DNA from 3 places in the Kluyvera sp. NPDC087067 genome. Region 3 is predicted to be linked to each of the others. Evidence: predicted binding sites of a transcription regulator. Region 3 holds the regulator's gene; each other region holds the start of a gene.
The links. Region 3 encodes sigma-54, which starts transcription at its own class of promoters, with help from an activator protein. Its sites were predicted from a motif close to GTTGGCACANNTTTCGCTNT; they were not measured.
Positions count from the first base shown of each region.

Region 1: a site for sigma-54 is predicted at 3,634-3,653, ahead of ACIPDS_RS10610 (branched-chain amino acid ABC transporter substrate-binding protein). Genes of this name have one in related genera too.
Region 2: a site for sigma-54 is predicted at 3,753-3,772, ahead of glnK (P-II family nitrogen regulator). Genes of this name have one in related genera too.

Region 1 covers NZ_JBIUZS010000003.1:388,092-393,996, forward strand. The annotation lists gene uvrC (excinuclease ABC subunit UvrC) at 1-1,458, shown strand, start outside; gene pgsA (CDP-diacylglycerol--glycerol-3-phosphate 3-phosphatidyltransferase) at 1,514-2,062, shown strand; tRNA gene ACIPDS_RS10590 (tRNA-Gly) at 2,214-2,289, shown strand; tRNA gene ACIPDS_RS10595 (tRNA-Cys) at 2,329-2,402, shown strand; tRNA gene ACIPDS_RS10600 (tRNA-Leu) at 2,414-2,499, shown strand; gene ACIPDS_RS10605 (HAD family hydrolase) at 2,658-3,335, opposite strand; gene ACIPDS_RS10610 (branched-chain amino acid ABC transporter substrate-binding protein) at 3,915-5,036, shown strand; gene ACIPDS_RS10615 (branched-chain amino acid ABC transporter permease LivH) at 5,103-5,905, shown strand, end outside.
Region 2 covers NZ_JBIUZS010000004.1:198,022-203,926, forward strand. The annotation lists gene ACIPDS_RS12520 (Lrp/AsnC family transcriptional regulator) at 1-42, shown strand, start outside; gene ACIPDS_RS12525 (SmdA family multidrug ABC transporter permease/ATP-binding protein) at 66-1,841, shown strand; gene ACIPDS_RS12530 (SmdB family multidrug efflux ABC transporter permease/ATP-binding protein) at 1,834-3,612, shown strand; gene glnK (P-II family nitrogen regulator) at 3,822-4,160, shown strand; gene amtB (ammonium transporter AmtB) at 4,194-5,480, shown strand; gene tesB (acyl-CoA thioesterase II) at 5,587-5,905, opposite strand, start outside.
Region 3 covers NZ_JBIUZS010000002.1:676,758-682,662, reverse strand. The annotation lists gene rapZ (RNase adapter RapZ) at 1-626, opposite strand, end outside; gene ptsN (PTS IIA-like nitrogen regulatory protein PtsN) at 660-1,148, opposite strand; gene hpf (ribosome hibernation promoting factor) at 1,205-1,492, opposite strand; gene rpoN (RNA polymerase factor sigma-54) at 1,515-2,948, opposite strand; gene lptB (LPS export ABC transporter ATP-binding protein) at 2,993-3,718, opposite strand; gene lptA (lipopolysaccharide ABC transporter substrate-binding protein LptA) at 3,725-4,279, opposite strand; gene lptC (LPS export ABC transporter periplasmic protein LptC) at 4,248-4,823, opposite strand; gene kdsC (3-deoxy-manno-octulosonate-8-phosphatase KdsC) at 4,820-5,386, opposite strand; gene kdsD (arabinose-5-phosphate isomerase KdsD) at 5,402-5,905, opposite strand, start outside.

The sequences.
Region 1 (5,905 bases), on a different contig from region 3:
GGCGAGTATTTCGGGCCATTCCCGAACGGTTACGCGGTGCGAGAAACGCTGGCGCTACTGCAAAAGATTTTCCCCATTCGGCAATGCGAAAATAGCGTTTATCGCAACCGTTCGCGTCCCTGCCTGCAATATCAAATTGGCCGTTGCCTGGGGCCATGCGTCTCTGGACTGGTCAGTGAAGAAGAATATGCGCAGCAGGTTGAATACGTGCGTTTATTCCTCTCAGGAAAAGACGACCAGGTGTTGACGCAGCTTATCGCCCGAATGGAAAAAGCCAGCCAGGCGCTCGCGTTTGAAGAAGCCGCACGTATCCGCGACCAGATTCAGGCCGTACGCCGCGTGACTGAAAAACAGTTTGTTTCCAATAATGGTGACGACCTCGATGTTATCGGCGTGGCATTTGAAGCGGGCATGGCCTGTGTTCACGTCCTGTTTATTCGCCAGGGGAAAGTATTGGGCAGCCGTAGCTATTTCCCTAAGGTGCCGAGCGATACGGAACTGGGCGAGGTAGTGGAGACTTTCGTGGGGCAGTTCTATTTTCAGGGCAGCCAGATGCGCACCTTACCTGGAGAGATTCTGCTCGACTTCACGTTGAGTGATAAAACGCTGCTTGCCGACTCTTTATCCGAGATGGCGGGCCGACGCGTTCAGGTTCAGACCAAGCCGCGCGGCGATCGCGCGCGTTATCTGAAGCTTGCGCGCACCAACGCGGTAACGGCGTTATCAACCAAACTTTCGCAACAATCTACCGTCCACCAGCGTTTGCGGGCATTGGCCGAAGAATTGAAACTCCCGGCTATCAAAAGGATGGAGTGTTTCGACATTAGCCACACCATGGGCGAGCAGACCGTGGCGTCTTGTGTGGTCTTTGACGCCAACGGCCCATTACGCGCCGAATATCGTCGCTACAATATCACTGGCATCACGCCCGGTGATGATTACGCCGCCATGAATCAGGTCCTGCGTCGACGCTATGGAAAGGCTATCGAAGAGAGCAAAATCCCGGATGTCATTTTAATCGATGGCGGGAAAGGGCAGTTGGGGCAGGCGAAGGCGGTGTTTGCTGAGCTTGATGTACCGTGGGATAAGCATCATCCCCTATTATTGGGTGTAGCAAAGGGCACCGATCGCAAAGCGGGGCTGGAGACGCTGTTCTTCGAGCCGGAAGGTGAAGGCTTCAACCTGCCGCCAGATTCGCCAGCGTTGCATGTGATTCAGCATATTCGCGACGAATCGCACGATCACGCTATTTCAGGGCACCGCAAAAAACGGGCGAAAGTCAAAAGCACCAGTACGCTAGAGACCATTGAAGGCATTGGGCCAAAGCGGCGTCAGATGCTGCTCAAGTACATGGGCGGACTGCAAGGTTTGCAGCAGGCGACCATCGATGATATTGCTAAAGTACCCGGAATATCACAGGGTTTAGCAGAAAAGATCTTCTACTCGTTGAAACATTAGGGGCTCTGTAGCAACATAGGGCTAATATTTACTAACAACAGATAGTTACCACGCCATGCAATATAATATCCCTACATTGCTTACGCTGTTCCGCGTCATCCTGATTCCGTTTTTCGTATTGGCGTTCTACCTTCCCGTTGTCTGGGCGCCGTTTGCCTGCGCGCTGATTTTCTTTATTGCCGCTGTTACCGACTGGTTTGACGGTTATCTGGCCCGTCGCTGGAACCAGAGCACCCGTTTCGGGGCGTTCCTTGATCCGGTCGCCGATAAGGTCATGGTCGCTATCGCCATGGTTCTGGTGGCTGAGCATTATCACACCTGGTGGGTGACGCTGCCTGCCGCCACGATGATCGCACGTGAGATCATTATCTCCGCTCTGCGTGAGTGGATGGCGGAACTGGGTAAACGCAGCAGCGTTGCGGTGTCATGGATTGGCAAAGTAAAAACGACCGCGCAAATGACCGCGCTGGTGTGGATGCTGTGGCGCCCTAACATGTGGGTCGAGTGGGCCGGTATCGCTCTGTTCCTCGTGGCTGCGGTATTAACACTGTGGTCAATGCTGCAATATTTGAATGCGGCACGCGGCGATTTGCTTCAAGAGTGATCGTTTCGGCGTTATTTTCAGCAAACGATACAAAGTTGCGAAAAATACCGTTGACTCACCGCGTGAGATAAGTAGAATGCAACGCATCGAACGGCAGCACTGATTGCCAGACGATAGCAAAATCAAGTGGTTATCAAATCAACTTGATAATGCGGGAATAGCTCAGTTGGTAGAGCACGACCTTGCCAAGGTCGGGGTCGCGAGTTCGAGTCTCGTTTCCCGCTCCAAATTAAAACATCGGCAGTTGCGGGTGTTAAAGATTTAAAGGCGCGTTAGCAAAGCGGTTATGTAGCGGATTGCAAATCCGTCTAGTCCGGTTCGACTCCGGAACGCGCCTCCAATTTTCCCTGAGCCCGGATGGTGGAATCGGTAGACACAAGGGATTTAAAATCCCTCGGCCATAGGCTGTACGAGTTCAAGTCTCGTTCCGGGTACCATGGGAAATATACAGAATAATCAAAGCAATAAGCAGTGTCGTGAAACCACCTACGGGTGGTTTTTTTGTGCCTGAAGGAAATTGCCCTTTCCGAAGATGATTTCCTCTGAACACCGCTAAACTAGAAATTTCATCAAGAACGCCCCGAAGGGCGTTATCTCACGTTAAATCCTTCATAAACTCGTTACGAAACTCGGTGATAGGATCTTTTTTCCGTGCCCACGCCGGGTGGAAATGCCGCCAGTGTGCATCGCTGGCGGTGGCCAGCATCTCATAATCTCCCCGCGTGTCGCCCCAGGCGCGAATATGATACTGGCTGAGCGGGCCATAGACCTCTTCCAGCCGTTTGATTTTCTGAATACAGCGGCAGTTATGGCCGATAATGCGTCCGGTTAAAACGCCATCTTTGCTTTCAAGCTGGGTGCCAATTAATTTTACCCCCAGTCGTTGAGCAAACGGCGCCAGTACCAGCATCGGTGAGGCGGAGCACAGGGTGACTTCCGCAGCCGTTGAGATTTCCGCTGCTACCGCCACAAGCCCAGCCGGGCGCATCAGCTTGTTCCAGTATTTTTGGCAGTAAGCTTCCGCGCGGTCCTGGAGCCATTTTTCTTCAGTACCGGCGAGGAAGGTAGTGATTAACACTTCCTTTAACTCGTCACGGGTTAATTTGCGGCGAAAGCACTGTAGCGAGGGAATGGCGAGCCGCAACATTTTTTGGCTAAACCGGCGGCGGCCAAACGCAAATCTCAAAAAAGGAATAAAGCTATCGTGGCGGGTTAATGTGCCGTCGAAATCAAAAACAGAAAGGATCTTTTTTTCCTGGTCAATGCCCGTCATTGCATGTTTCTCGCAAGCTTCATTAAAAACGTACTTTAACATTAGTGCGGGGATGACGGTATCTTTGAAAGCCCTGCGTCCTGTTCCCTTGCACTCATTTATCTCTTCGATGCACCATACGCTACCATCGCCGCCATTGTTTATCGTAAAAATGCACAAAGCGTGACTATTGCATTATTTATGTACTTTATTGTTAATCAGATGTGATCCCCTCCGTAAATTCATCTCAACGGGCCGGAAGCCTTAAAACGGCGCTCTATACTCAAAAATGTTGAATATCTGAGCAGTGTTGCAAAAAGTTGGCAACCATTTTGCTTGATGATTTGACCTGAAAAGCGTAAGGAAACCTCGCCGTTATCAGCAGGATATTGTCAGGATGTCGTTTGTTTGGTGAACGAGCCAGTCGTTCGGCTTCACACCGCTTTACACTTCATCCTTCAAGTTGCTTCGGTGTTGGCTGCGCTCGCTCACCCCAGTCACGTACTGATGTACGCTGCCGGGATTAGCTCCCTTGCCGCCTTGATCCAACTCGAATGACATTGTGTATATGCATAAACCTCTTTGCTAAGGTAGATAATAATGTCACTGAAATTAATTAGAAGTCCGCTTTCTCTTGTGTTGGCAGGTTGTCTGGTGACGGCGTTTTCCGCCCAGGCTGATATCGTTATTGGGGTTGCCGGGCCTTTTACCGGGCCAAACGCAACCTATGGCGATCAGTACTGGCATGGGGCGACTCAGGCTGCTGAAGATATTAACGCCGCGGGGGGAATTAACGGCGAAAAAATCAAACTTGTGCAGGGCGACGATGCCTGTGAACCAAAACAGGCCGTGTCGGTGGCTAACCGGCTGGTCGATCAGGATAAAGTTCAGGCCGTTGTCGGTCACTTCTGCTCCTCCTCCACGATGCCCGCGTCAGAGGTCTATAACGACGCCGGAGTCCTCGCCATTACCCCTGGTTCCACTAACCCGCTGATTACCGAGCGCGGCATGAACGACATGTTCCGTATGTGCGGTCGTGATGACCAGCAGGGTGGCGTCGCCAGTGATTTCATCATCGATAAGCTAAAAGCTAAGCGGGTGGTGATTATTCACGATAAAGACACTTACGGGCAGGGATTAGCTGATGCCACGCGTGCGGCGCTCGCCAAGCGCGGGGTAAAAGATGTGATGTATGAAGGGCTGTCGCGCGGTGAGAAAGACTTCAACGCGCTGGTGACCAAAATTGGTGCACAGAAACCGGATGTGGTGTTCTTTGGCGGCTGCCACCCCGAAGCGGGCCCGCTGGTGCGTCAAATGCGTGAGCAGGGCGTCCAGGCTAAATTCTTCTCCGGCGACTGTATTGTGAACGAAGAAATGGTCACCGCAGCCGGAGGCCCACAATATACCAACGGCATTTATATGACTTTCGGCAAAGATCCGCGTCTTATTGCCGATGGTAAAGCCGTCATCGAGAAATTCCGCAGCAACAAGTTTGAGCCGGAAGGCTACACCCTCTACTCCTACGCCTCAATTCAGGCCATTGCCGCGGCGTTTAAAGCCACGGGCGGTACCGACTCGGCCAAAGCCAGCGCCTGGCTGAAAGCCAATCCGGTTGAAACCGTCATGGGCAAAAAAGCCTGGGACAGCAAAGGCGACCTGAAGGTGTCCGACTACGTTGTTTATCAGTGGGATGACAAAGGCAAATACAAAGAAGTTGAGTAATGCTCAGCGCCGGTGTGGTGACGCACCGGCGCTAAATAAAATAGCCTGTAACAAGAGCGCGCGATGATGGAAACATTCTTTCTGCAACAGCTCGTCAATGGTTTGACGCTGGGTTCGGTCTACGGATTGATAGCCATTGGCTACACCATGGTGTACGGCATTATTGGCATGATTAACTTCGCCCACGGTGAAGTGTATATGATTTCCGCTTATCTCTGTGCCATTGGTCTGGCGCTACTGTCCTTTTTTGGCCTGCACTCGTTTCCGCTGCTGATTCTCGGCACGCTGGTCTTTACCATCGTGGTGACCGGCGTTTACGGTTGGACGATTGAGCGCATCGCCTACAAGCCGCTACGCAACTCGACGCGACTGGCACCGCTTATCTCCGCCATCGGCATGTCATTAATTCTGCAAAACTACGCGCAAATCAGTCAGGGGCCTCGCCAGCAGGGGGTACCGACGATGCTGGACGGCGTCCTGCGTCTGCATATTGGCGAAGGGTTTGTGCAAATTACCTATACCAAAATCTTTATCCTGCTGGCCTCGCTTGCCGGGATGCTATTGCTGACCTGGATAATTGGTCACACGCGCCTGGGGCGGATGTGCCGCGCGGTGCAGCAGGATCGAAAAATGGCGTCCATTCTGGGCATCAACACCGACCGGGTTATCTCGCTGGTGTTTATGATTGGTGCGGCGATGGCCGGTCTGGCGGGCGTATTGATCACCATGAACTACGGGACTTTTGATTTCTACGCCGGTTTTATTATCGGCATCAAGGCTTTTACCGCTGCCGTGCTCGGCGGGATAGGCTCGCTGCCGGGGGCCATGCTCGGCGGATTGCTGCTGGGAATTGCGGAAGCGCAGTTCTC
Region 2 (5,905 bases), on a different contig from region 3:
ATGGAACAAATTAAATACACCACCGCGCTGCCCATCGAATAACACTCTGTCTGGAATTTTACTGCGTGCGATTATTTGCTCAACTCAGCTGGTACTTTCGTCGGGAATGGCGTCGCTATCTCGGCGCGGTCGCGTTGCTGATTATCATTGCCATCCTGCAACTTATCCCACCGAAAATCGTGGGCATCGTGGTGGACGGCGTATCGCAACACCATATTGGCGCGCGGACGCTGATGATGTGGGTCGGCACCATCGTGCTGATTGCGGTGGTGGTTTACCTGCTGCGCTATGTCTGGCGCGTGCTGCTTTTCGGGGCGTCTTATCAGTTAGCCGTTGAGCTGCGTGAAGACTTTTATCGCCAGCTAAGCCGTCAGCACCCGGAATTTTATCTGCGCCACCGCACCGGTGATTTGATGGCTCGCGCCACCAACGATGTCGACCGGGTTGTATTTGCCGCCGGGGAAGGGGTATTAACGCTGGTGGATTCGCTGGTTATGGGGTGCGCGGTGCTTATCGTGATGTCGACCCAAATTAGCTGGCAGCTTACCTTACTGGCGCTGGTGCCAATGCCAATCATGGCGCTCGTGATCCACCGTTACGGCAACCTGCTGCACGAACGCTTTAAGCTAGCCCAGGCGGCGTTCTCAAGCCTGAACGATCGCACCCAGGAAAGCCTGACCAGTATCCGCATGATTAAAGCTTTCGGCCTCGAAGACCGTCAGTCCGCGCAGTTCTCCGCCGATGCGGCGGATACCGGCGTGAAAAACATGCGCGTAGCGCGCATTGATGCCCGCTTTGATCCCACCATCTATATCGCTATCGGAATGGCGAACCTGCTGGCGATTGCCGGCGGGAGCTGGATGGTGACGCAGGACATCCTCACGCTCGGTCAGTTAACCAGCTTTATGATGTATCTGGGACTTATGATCTGGCCGATGCTGGCGCTGGCCTGGATGTTTAACATTGTAGAGCGCGGCAGCGCCGCCTACAGCCGAATTCGTACGCTGCTGGCGGAAGCGCCCGTCGTTAACGATGGCACGCAGCCGGTTCCCGAAGGTCGCGGAACCTTAACGCTGGCGATTCGTCGCTTTAGCTATCCGCAAACGGATAAAGCGACGTTGAGCGACGTGGATGTCGTCCTGAAACCCGGTCATATGCTGGGGCTTTGCGGCCCAACCGGTTCGGGCAAATCGACTATCTTGTCGTTGATTCAGCGCCACTTTGATGTCGATGAGGGCGAAATCCGTTTCCACGACATTCCTTTGCGCCAGCTTCAGCTGGATGCCTGGCGTAGCCGTCTGGCGGTCGTCAGCCAGACGGCTTTCCTGTTCTCGGATACGGTCGCTAATAATATCGCGTTGGGCAATCCGGGGGCGACACAAGAGGAAATCGAGCGTGCGGCGCGGCTGGCCTGCGTTCATGACGATATTCTGCGTTTGCCTCAGGGTTATGACACCGAAGTGGGCGAGCGGGGCGTGATGCTCTCCGGCGGGCAAAAACAGCGTATCTCTATCGCGCGTGCGCTGCTGCTAGATGCCGAAATTTTGATTCTTGACGATGCGCTATCGGCGGTTGATGGCCGCACTGAACACCAGATATTGCATAACCTGCGCCAGTGGGGCGAGGGGCGTACGCTGATTATCAGCGCTCACCGGCTTTCGGCGCTGACCGATGCCAGTGAAATTATTGTGATGCAGCACGGGCATATCGCGCAACGCGGTCAGCATGACCAGTTGGCGCATCAACCGGGCTGGTATCGCGACATGCACCGCTATCAGCAGCTTGAAGCCGCGCTTAATGATGTGCCGGAAGATGAAAAAACGGAGGTTGCGGATGCGTAGTTTCGGGCAACTGTGGCCGACGTTGAAACGCCTGTTGGCATACGGCTCGCCGTGGCGCAAACCACTGACGATTGCCGTGGTGATGTTATGGGTGGCCGCCGCCGCAGAGGTTAGCGGGCCGCTTCTGATAAGCTACTTTATCGACAATCTGGTGGCGAAAGATCTTTTACCGTGGGGCACCGTTGCGGGGCTGGCGGCCGCCTATATCGGTTTACAATTGCTGGCGGCGGGCCTGCACTATAGTCAATCGCTGCTTTTTAACCGCGCGGCAGTCGGCGTTGTGCAACAGTTACGAATTGATGTCATGGATGCCGCGCTTCGCCAGCCGTTAAGCGAATTTGACACCCAGCCGGTAGGTCAGCTGATTTCCCGCGTCACCAACGATACTGAAGTCATTCGCGACCTGTACGTGACCGTGGTGGCGACGGTGCTTCGCAGTGCGGCGCTGATTGGCGCTATGCTGGTGGCGATGTTTAGCCTCGACTGGCGCATGGCGCTGGTGGCGATGGCTATCTTCCCGGCGGTCCTGACGGTGATGATCATCTATCAGCGGTACAGCACGCCTATCGTGCGCCGCGTTCGCGCTTATCTTGCGGACATTAACGATGGCTTTAACGAAGTCATCAACGGCATGAGCGTTATCCAGCAGTTCCGGCAGCAGGTGCGTTTTGGCGAGCGTATTGGCGAGGTCAGCCGCTCACATTACATGGCGCGTATGCAAACCCTGCGGCTCGACGGTTTCCTCCTGCGTCCATTGTTAAGCCTGTTTTCCACGCTGGTGCTTTGCGGTCTGCTGATGTTGTTTGGGTTTAGTGCACAAGGCTCAATTCAGGTCGGCGTACTGTATGCCTTTATCAGCTATCTTGGCCGACTCAATGAGCCGCTCATTGAGCTGACCACGCAGCAATCCATGCTGCAACAGGCTGTGGTGGCGGGCGAGCGCGTGTTCGAACTGATGGACAGGCCGCGCCAGCAGTATGGCGAGGACACGACTCCGCTGGAGAATGGCGACATTGATATCGATAACGTGTCGTTTGCCTATCGTGACGACAAAATGGTGCTGCAAAATATCTCATTGTCGATCCCGGCGCGCAGTTTTGTGGCGCTGGTAGGGCATACCGGCAGCGGGAAAAGTACGCTGGCGAGCCTGCTGATGGGCTACTATCCGCCGAATTCCGGTGAAATTCGCCTCGGCGGTCGGCCGTTGCAAAGCCTAAGCCACGCCGTATTACGGGAAGGTATCGCCGTGGTGCAACAAGACCCGGTGGTGCTGGCGGACTCATTCTTTGCTAACGTCACCCTGGGGCGTGATATCAGTGAAGCGCAGGTTTGGCAGGTTCTCGAAACGGTGCAGCTGGCGGAGCTGGCGCGCGCGATGAGCGACGGTATTTATACCCATCTGGGCGAGCAAGGGAATAACCTTTCAGTGGGGCAAAAGCAGCTACTGGCGCTGGCGCGGGTGCTGGTTGATACGCCGCAGGTGCTGATTCTCGATGAAGCAACGGCCAATATCGACTCGGGTACCGAGCAGGCTATTCAGCATGCGCTGGCCGCCGTGCGCCAGCACACGACGCTGGTGGTGATTGCGCACCGCTTATCGACCATTGTGGATGCGGACACCATCATGGTGCTTCATCGTGGGCACGCCGTCGAGCAGGGTTCACACCAGCAACTGCTTGAAGAAAAAGGGCGATACTGGCAAATGTATCAGCTTCAGCTGGCGGGAGAAGAACTGGCCGCCAGCGCTCAGGACGAAGCATTAACCTCTTGATGCACCAGCGTCAGGCATTTTTCTAACAGAATGCTTTTGTGAAACGCATCATGCACCCGCATGGTGCGTTTTTGTTTTTACGACTTTCTAAAGGATTGCCAACCTCCCTGATTTCCACGCTCAGCCTGATGATTTTCATTTCTGGCACGTCCCTTGCTTTATCTCTTTCGTGTTCACGGCCATTACCGAATTCTGACTGGAGGGGATCTATGAAGCTGGTTACCGTGGTAATCAAACCATTCAAACTCGAAGACGTTCGCGAAGCGCTGTCTTCCATTGGCATTCAGGGCTTAACGGTGACGGAAGTGAAAGGCTTCGGTCGCCAGAAAGGCCATGCCGAGCTGTACCGCGGTGCGGAATACAGCGTCAATTTCCTGCCGAAAGTAAAGATTGATGTGGCTATCGCCGACGATCAGCTCGATGAAGTGGTCGATGTTGTCAGCAAAGCCGCTTATACCGGAAAAATTGGTGACGGTAAGATTTTTGTCGCCGAACTGCAGCGCGTCATCCGTATTCGTACCGGCGAAGCCGACGAAGCCGCGCTGTAATTCCCAGCCAGCACAGTGATAGGGATAAAGATGATGAAAAAAATAATCGTGAAAACGGGGTTGAGCGCATTGGCACTGTTGCCGGGTCTGGCCATGGCGGCGCCTGCTACCATCGATAAAGCCGATAACGCTTTTATGATGATTTGTACCGCGCTGGTGTTGTTTATGACCATCCCCGGCATTGCCCTGTTTTACGGTGGACTTATCCGCGGTAAAAACGTGCTCTCTATGCTGACGCAGGTCGCGGTGACTTTCGCGCTGGTCTGCGTACTGTGGGTGATTTATGGCTACTCTTTAGCTTTTGGCACCGGCGGCAGCTTCTTTGGCAGCTTCGACTGGGTGATGCTGAAAAATATTAAAATTACTGACCCCATGGGCACCTTCTATCAGTATATCCACGTTGCGTTCCAGGGTTCCTTCGCCTGTATTACCGTCGGGCTGATTGTGGGCGCGCTGGCGGAACGTATTCGCTTCTCTGCGGTGCTGATTTTCGTGGTCATTTGGCTGACGCTTTCCTACGTGCCGATTGCGCATATGGTCTGGGGCGGCGGTCTGTTGGGAAGTCACGGCGCGCTTGATTTTGCGGGTGGCACGGTGGTGCACATCAACGCCGCGGTGGCGGGGCTGGTGGGGGCTTATCTGATTGGCAAGCGCGTGGGCTTTGGCAAAGAAGCCTTCAAGCCGCACAACCTGCCGATGGTATTTATCGGCACCGCGATCCTCTATTTCGGCTGGTTTGGCTTCAACGCCGGTTCGGCAAGCGCGGCCAACGAAATTGCCGGTCTGGCTTTTGTCAACACCGTTGTGGCGACCGCTGCGGCGATTCTCGGCTGGGTGTTTGGTGAGTGGGCGCTGCGTGGTAAACCTTCACTGCTGGGCGCGTGTTCCGGGGCGATTGCAGGCCTTGTGGCTATCACACCAGCATGTGGTTTTATCGGGGTGGGTGGCGCACTGATTCTGGGGATTGTTGCCGGGCTGGCCGGGCTGTGGGGCGTCACTTCCTTGAAGCGCGTACTGCGCGTAGATGATCCTTGCGATGTGTTCGGGGTACACGGCGTTTGCGGAATTATTGGCTGTATCCTGACCGGTATTTTCGCTTCAACATCGCTTGGCGGTGTGGGGTATGCCGAAGGCGTCACCATGGGGCATCAGGTTCTCGTGCAGCTGGAGAGCATTGGCATCACCATCGTCTGGTCGGGTGTTGTCGCCTTTATTGGCTACAAAGTTGCTGATTTGACGGTGGGTCTGCGCGTTTCGGAAGAGCAGGAACGTGAAGGTCTCGACGTGAACAGCCACGGCGAAAATGCCTATAACGCATAAATCCTGTCGATAATTGAATATCTGCAATGGTAGCCCGGACGAGGTGCGTGAGCACCGACTCCGGGGAATTCCCGGCGGCGCTGCGCCTGGACGGGCTACCAGCGGATTACCCTCGGTTACGCATCACCCCTTCCTGTACCGTTGAAGCAACAAGTACCCCGTCCTCGGTATAAAACTCACCGCGAACAAAGCCTCTGGCGCTTGAAGCCGACGTACTTTCCACGCTATACAGCAGCCAATTATTTAAATTAAACGGGCGATGGAACCACATCGAATGATCGATGGTGGCAACCTGCATGCCCGGCTCAAGGAAGCCGACGCCGTGCGGTTGCAACGCGACCGGCAGGAAGTTGAAATCAGAGGCGTAGCCCAGCAGATACTGATGAATATGCAAATCGTCCGGCACAGCGCCATTGGCCCGCATC
Region 3 (5,905 bases):
AGGAATGCGGCGACTGGCTTATCAAGGCCGGTCATCGGTCGCAGTTTCGGATCCCAGTGCGGGTTTGGCAGGAAGCGCACGTCAAAAACGTAGTCGGCATCGATAGGAATACCGTGCTTGAAGCCGAAGGATTCGAACACCATCGTTAGCTCGCGCTCACGTTTACCCAACAGGCGGGTACGCAGCATCTCGGCAAGCTCGTGAACGGACATTTCGGAAGTGTCGACGATAAGGTCAGCGCGGGAACGCAGCGGTTCCAGCAGATTGCTCTCCTCATCGATGGCGCTTTCCAGTGACAGATTTTTGCTGGAGAGAGGATGAAGGCGACGCGTATCGCTGTAGCGACGAATCAGGGTATTGCGGTCAGCATCGAGGAACAGCAATTGAGGGGAGAAGTTATCCGGCAGGCTTTCCATTGCCCGTTCAAAAATCTCCGGCGTCTCCGGCATGTTACGCACGTCAATGCTGACAGCCGCCGAGATTTCGCGGTCGGCAAGCGTCTTAGCCAGCTCCGGCAGCAACACCACCGGCAGGTTATCAACGCAGTAAAACCCCATATCTTCCAGCGCACGCAGGGCAACAGATTTTCCCGAGCCAGAGCGGCCGCTGACGATCATCAGTACCATGTACCGTTTCTCCTCAGTACGATGTGATGTCCATTACGCATCATCGTGAGTTTCTGTATCGGTGATGATTTGATACAGCTCTTCGTCGCTCTGCGCAGAACGCAGACGACGGCAAATGGTTTTATCCGCCAGACGTTTCGCCACCAAAGAGAGCGTATGCAGGTGGGTTTTGGTCTGATCTGCTGGCACCAGAAGCGCAAACAGTAAATCAACAGGCTGATTGTCGATGGCATCGAAGGCAATCGGTGTTTCCAGCTGCACGAAAACGCCTACCGCGCGCGTCGTATCCTCTTCCAGTTTACCGTGCGGAATCGCGATGCCGTTGCCAATGCCGGTACTGCCCATTTTTTCACGGGTCAGAATGGCTTCAAACACCACCTGCGGAGGCAGGCTTAGCTGTTTGGCCGCCAGCTCGCTGATGATTTCCAGCGCACGTTTTTTACTCTGACAGTGCACAGCACTGCGGGTACATTCCTGGTTAAGGACATTGCTCAGTTGTAGAGCTGAATCAGTATTTGTCATAATTTCACCTAAGCACCGCCCGGTATACGGAGCATATCGGGCGGCTGCTCGGACAATCAATGTTGTTTTAGTTTATCTTTATGCTTGTTTAACTGTCTCGACAGTTTGTCGATCAAGCCATCGATGGCGGCGTACATATCTTTGCCTTCCGCGCTAGCGTGAAGCTCGCCGCCGTTAACGTGCAACGTTGCATCCGAGATGTGCGTCAATTTCTCCACTTTTAACACAATGTAGACCTGATTGATCCTCTCGAAATACTGCTCGAGCTTCACGAATTTGGTATTAACAAATTCGCGCATCGCCTCGGTAATTTCGACGTTGTGTCCAGTGATGTTGAGCTGCATAGTGTCTTCCTTATCAGTAGAGTCAGACCAGCTGTTTACGCTGATTTGACGGCGGGATGGATAAAGACTCTCGGTACTTTGCAACGGTACGCCGCGCCACCATGATACCCTGATCGGAGAGTAGGGTGGTCAGTTTACTGTCGCTCAGTGGTTTTGCGGGATTTTCCGCTGCAATTAACTTCTTCACCAATGCACGAATGGCCGTGGACGAGGCTTCGCCGCCGCCCTCAGTACTGACGTGGCTGGAGAAGAAATACTTAAGCTCAAAAATGCCCCTTGGGCTATGCAAATACTTCTGCGTGGTGACACGCGAAATGGTGGACTCGTGCATTTCGACGGTCTGGGCGATATCGGCCAGCACCATCGGTTTCATGTGTTCTTCGCCAAGATCGAAAAAGGCCTGCTGCTGCTCAACAATGCAGCGGCTCACGCGCAAAAGCGTGTCATTACGGCTCTCAAGGCTTTTAATCAGCCACTTCGCATCCTGTAAATTGCTGCGGATGAACTGGCTATCGGCATCATTACGGACGTTATTGCACATGCCCGCGTAGTGCTGGTTTATCTGCAAGCGCGGAATGCTGTCGGAATTAAGCTCAACCATCCAGCGACCGTTCACTTTGCGCACCAGCACATCAGGGATCACATACTCCGGCTCACCGGTCTGGATCGACTGCCCCGGACGAGGATCGAGTGACTGAATCAGATCGACCGCTTCTTTGAGCACATCTTCTTTTAAGCGCGTAACGCGCATAAGTGAACGGAAGTCGTGGTTGGCGAGAAGATCGAGATGATCGCTGATGATTAATCGGGCTTCGGTAATACGCGGGGTATCCGGTGCGAATTGGGAGAGTTGGATCAGCAGACAGTCGCGCAGATCTTTGGCGGCAACGCCAACCGGATCGAAACGCTGGATTCGCTTTAAGACGGCTTCGACTTCATCGAGACCGATTTCATCATCGCCAATGCCTTCATGGATATCTTCTACCGTGACGGTGAGATAACCGGTGTCGTCCACCGCGTCGACAATGGAAGTGGCAATGGCTCTATCGGTATCGGTAAACGGCGTCAATTCTACCTGCCACATCAGATAATCCTGCAGTGACTGGGTGGTTTCGCCCTGGTAAACCGGCAGCTCGTCGTCCTGGTAATCGACACCGGTGCCTGATGGCGTTCCGGCGGTGTAGATTTCGTCCCAGCTGGCGTCAAGCGGCAGCTCCTCGGGCATATCTGGCTTTTCCAGCGCATCAACGCTGTCTAACGTTTCGGTATCAACGGGTTCCTGAGTGTCTACTTCCTCGTGAAGATCGGTTTGCTCAAGCAGGGGGTTACTCTCCAGCGCCTGCTGGAGTTCCTGCTGAAGTTCCAGCGTCGACAACTGCAACAGACGAATTGCCTGCTGCAACTGCGGCGTCATGGCAAGCTGTTGGCTGAGCCTTAATTGCAAACCTTGCTTCATGTTCAGAACGAATCTCTCCCACTAACGTCGTTATCCATACCCTATCAGAGTCTGAAGTCTTCCCCAAGATACACGCGTTTAACATGTTCGTCTTGTAGGATCTCCTGAGGGGTACCGTGGGCAATCAGATGCCCCTGGCTGACGATATAGGCACGTTCGCAGACGGCTAACGTTTCACGCACGTTGTGGTCAGTAATCAGTACGCCAAGGCCGCTGTCACGCAGATGTTCAATAATGCGTTTAATGTCGATAACGGAGATGGGGTCAACGCCAGCAAACGGTTCATCCAGCAGGATAAACTTCGGGTTTGCCGCGAGCGCACGGGCGATTTCCACTCGTCGACGTTCACCACCGGAAAGCGCCTGACCCAGGCTGTCACGCAGGTGTTCGATGTGGAACTCTTCCATCAGTTCTTTTGCGCGGTCTTCGCGCTGCTCTTTAGTCAGATCGTCACGGATCTGCAGCACCGCCATCAGGTTGTCATAGACGCTCAGACGACGGAAGATAGACGCTTCCTGCGGCAGATAGCCAATCCCGCGTCGGGCACGGGCATGCAGCGGCAGCAGGCTGATATCTTCGTCATCAATGATGATATTGCCCGCATCACGCGAGACGATCCCAACCACCATGTAGAAAGTGGTGGTTTTACCTGCACCGTTTGGCCCAAGCAGACCGACAATCTCACCGGAATTTACGGTCAGACTGACATCTTCCACCACGCGACGGCCTTTATAAGCCTTCGCCAGATTTTTTGCAGTTAATGTCGCCATAACGAATTAGTTACTCTTCTTCTGGGCCGGGGCCTGATCTTTGGATTTGTCCTGCAGCTGCGACGGAACCAGAACGGTAGTGACGCGTTTGCCTTTGTCGCTAAACGCTTGCATTTTCTGTTCTTTGACCAGATAGGTGATCTTGTCGCCTTTGATATTACTATCAAGCTGCTCAAGGTAGGCGTTGCCGGTCAGCACCACGAAATCATTCTGCAATTCATAATGCATTTTTGAGGCATGACCTTTCACCGGCTTGCCGTTGTCCTGCATCTGATAGAAGGTCGCTGGATTACCGTAACCGTCGATCACTTCTTTGCCTTTTTGATCCGCAGGACGGGTCACAACCACTTTATCGGCGTTGATTTTGATCGTGCCCTGGGTGACCACAACGTTGCCGGTAAAGGTAACCACGTTGCCCTGCATATCCAGCGACTGCTGATCGGATTCGATATGAATCGGCTGATCGGTATCCCCGGTGAGCGCCATGGCTGGCAGGCTGGCCGCCAGCAATGTGCCGGCGAGCGCAAGCTTAAGGCTGAGTTTGTTTTTTCTGAATTTCATAAGAGGTTCTAACCTTTTCAATCAACTCGGCGTTTTTGCTGCGTAAATTGCCGCGCATTTTCAGGCCGCTGGAATTAAATGTTGTTCCGTATAACGTCACCAGATCGTCAGAGGCAACATCCTGAGTAATCAGGTTTACCTGGGCGTTATCCGTCGTAATCTTACGCAGTTGTGCATCTTCTGTCAGCGCGTTGATTTCAACGTGCCCGTAGAGGTACAGCATGCGATCGTTGGTCAGCTTGGCTTTATCGGCTTTAATCGACCAGGTTGGTACCTTGTTTGCGTCAAAAGTGGTCAATACCGGATGGGTAAACCACGATATTGCCTGATCGGAAAAATACTCCACATGCTCGGCGATAAGCCGATAACTCAGAGCGCCTTCCGGGCTGTAAACTACCGTGTCGGTATGTTCGCTTTTATAGGTTGGGTCGCTGGTGTTGAGCGCTTGCGGACTCACTTCATCCTTATCGGCGAGATTCAGGCCGATGAGGACAAGCGCCACCAGTGCCAGCACAATAATAACCCAACGTCTGGTTTTACTCATATCGATTGCCCTTTGGCTTCTTCCAGCTTCCCTTGCGCCAGTAGCAGCAGGTCGCAGACTTCACGGACGGCACCCCGACCACCTGCAATGCGGGTGACATAATCTGCGCGTGGCAGCAGCAGCGGATGTGCATCCGCAACCGCAACGCTCAAACCGATTTCAGCCATAACCGGCCAGTCGATCAGATCGTCACCGACGTAAGCGACCTGGTTTGGCTCAAGCGCCAGCTTCGCCAGCAGTTCGCGATAGGCAATGAGCTTATCCGACTGTCCCTGGTAGAGATGGCTAATACCGAGCGTGGCGCAGCGGTCTTCTAACAGTTTAGCTTTTCGTCCGGTAATAATCGCCACCTCAATGCCTGAGGTGAGGGCGCAGCGAATGCCATAACCGTCGCGCACGTTGAAGGCTTTCAGCTCCTCGCCGTTGTTGCCCATATAAATCAGGCCGTCTGAGAGCACCCCGTCAACATCGAGGATAAGCAGGCGAATTTGTTCCGCCTTAGCAATAAATTGTGGGCTCACCGGGCCATAACAGGTGGCGACCGGGGCGACAGCATGACTCATTCTTTATATCCTTGATTACACTACGCCTGCGCGCAGTAGGTCGTGCATATGTATCACACCTAGCAAATGGTCGCCATCGGCAACCAATACGCAGGTGATATGACGTGATTGCATCAGGTTCAATGCATCGACCGCCAGCATCTCTGGACGAATGCGAATACCGCCTGGCGTCATCACGTCGGCAATGCCGAGCGTGCGGACGTCAACGCCGTTATCGAAGATTCGCCGCAGGTCACCGTCGGTGAAAATACCTTTAATCTGCATATTGTCGTCGCAGATGGCGGTCATGCCCAGATTTTTACGCGTGATCTCTAAAAGCGCATCACGCAGCGAAGCCTCGAGACTTACCTGAGGAATTTCATCTCCGGTGTGCATGATATCGTTAACCCGCAGTAACAGCTTGCGACCAAGTGCGCCGCCGGGGTGCGACAGGGCGAAATCTTCCGCCGTGAAGCCGCGGGCTTTCAGTAACGCGACGGCGAGAGCATCACCCATGACCAGCGCGGCCGTGGTACTGGT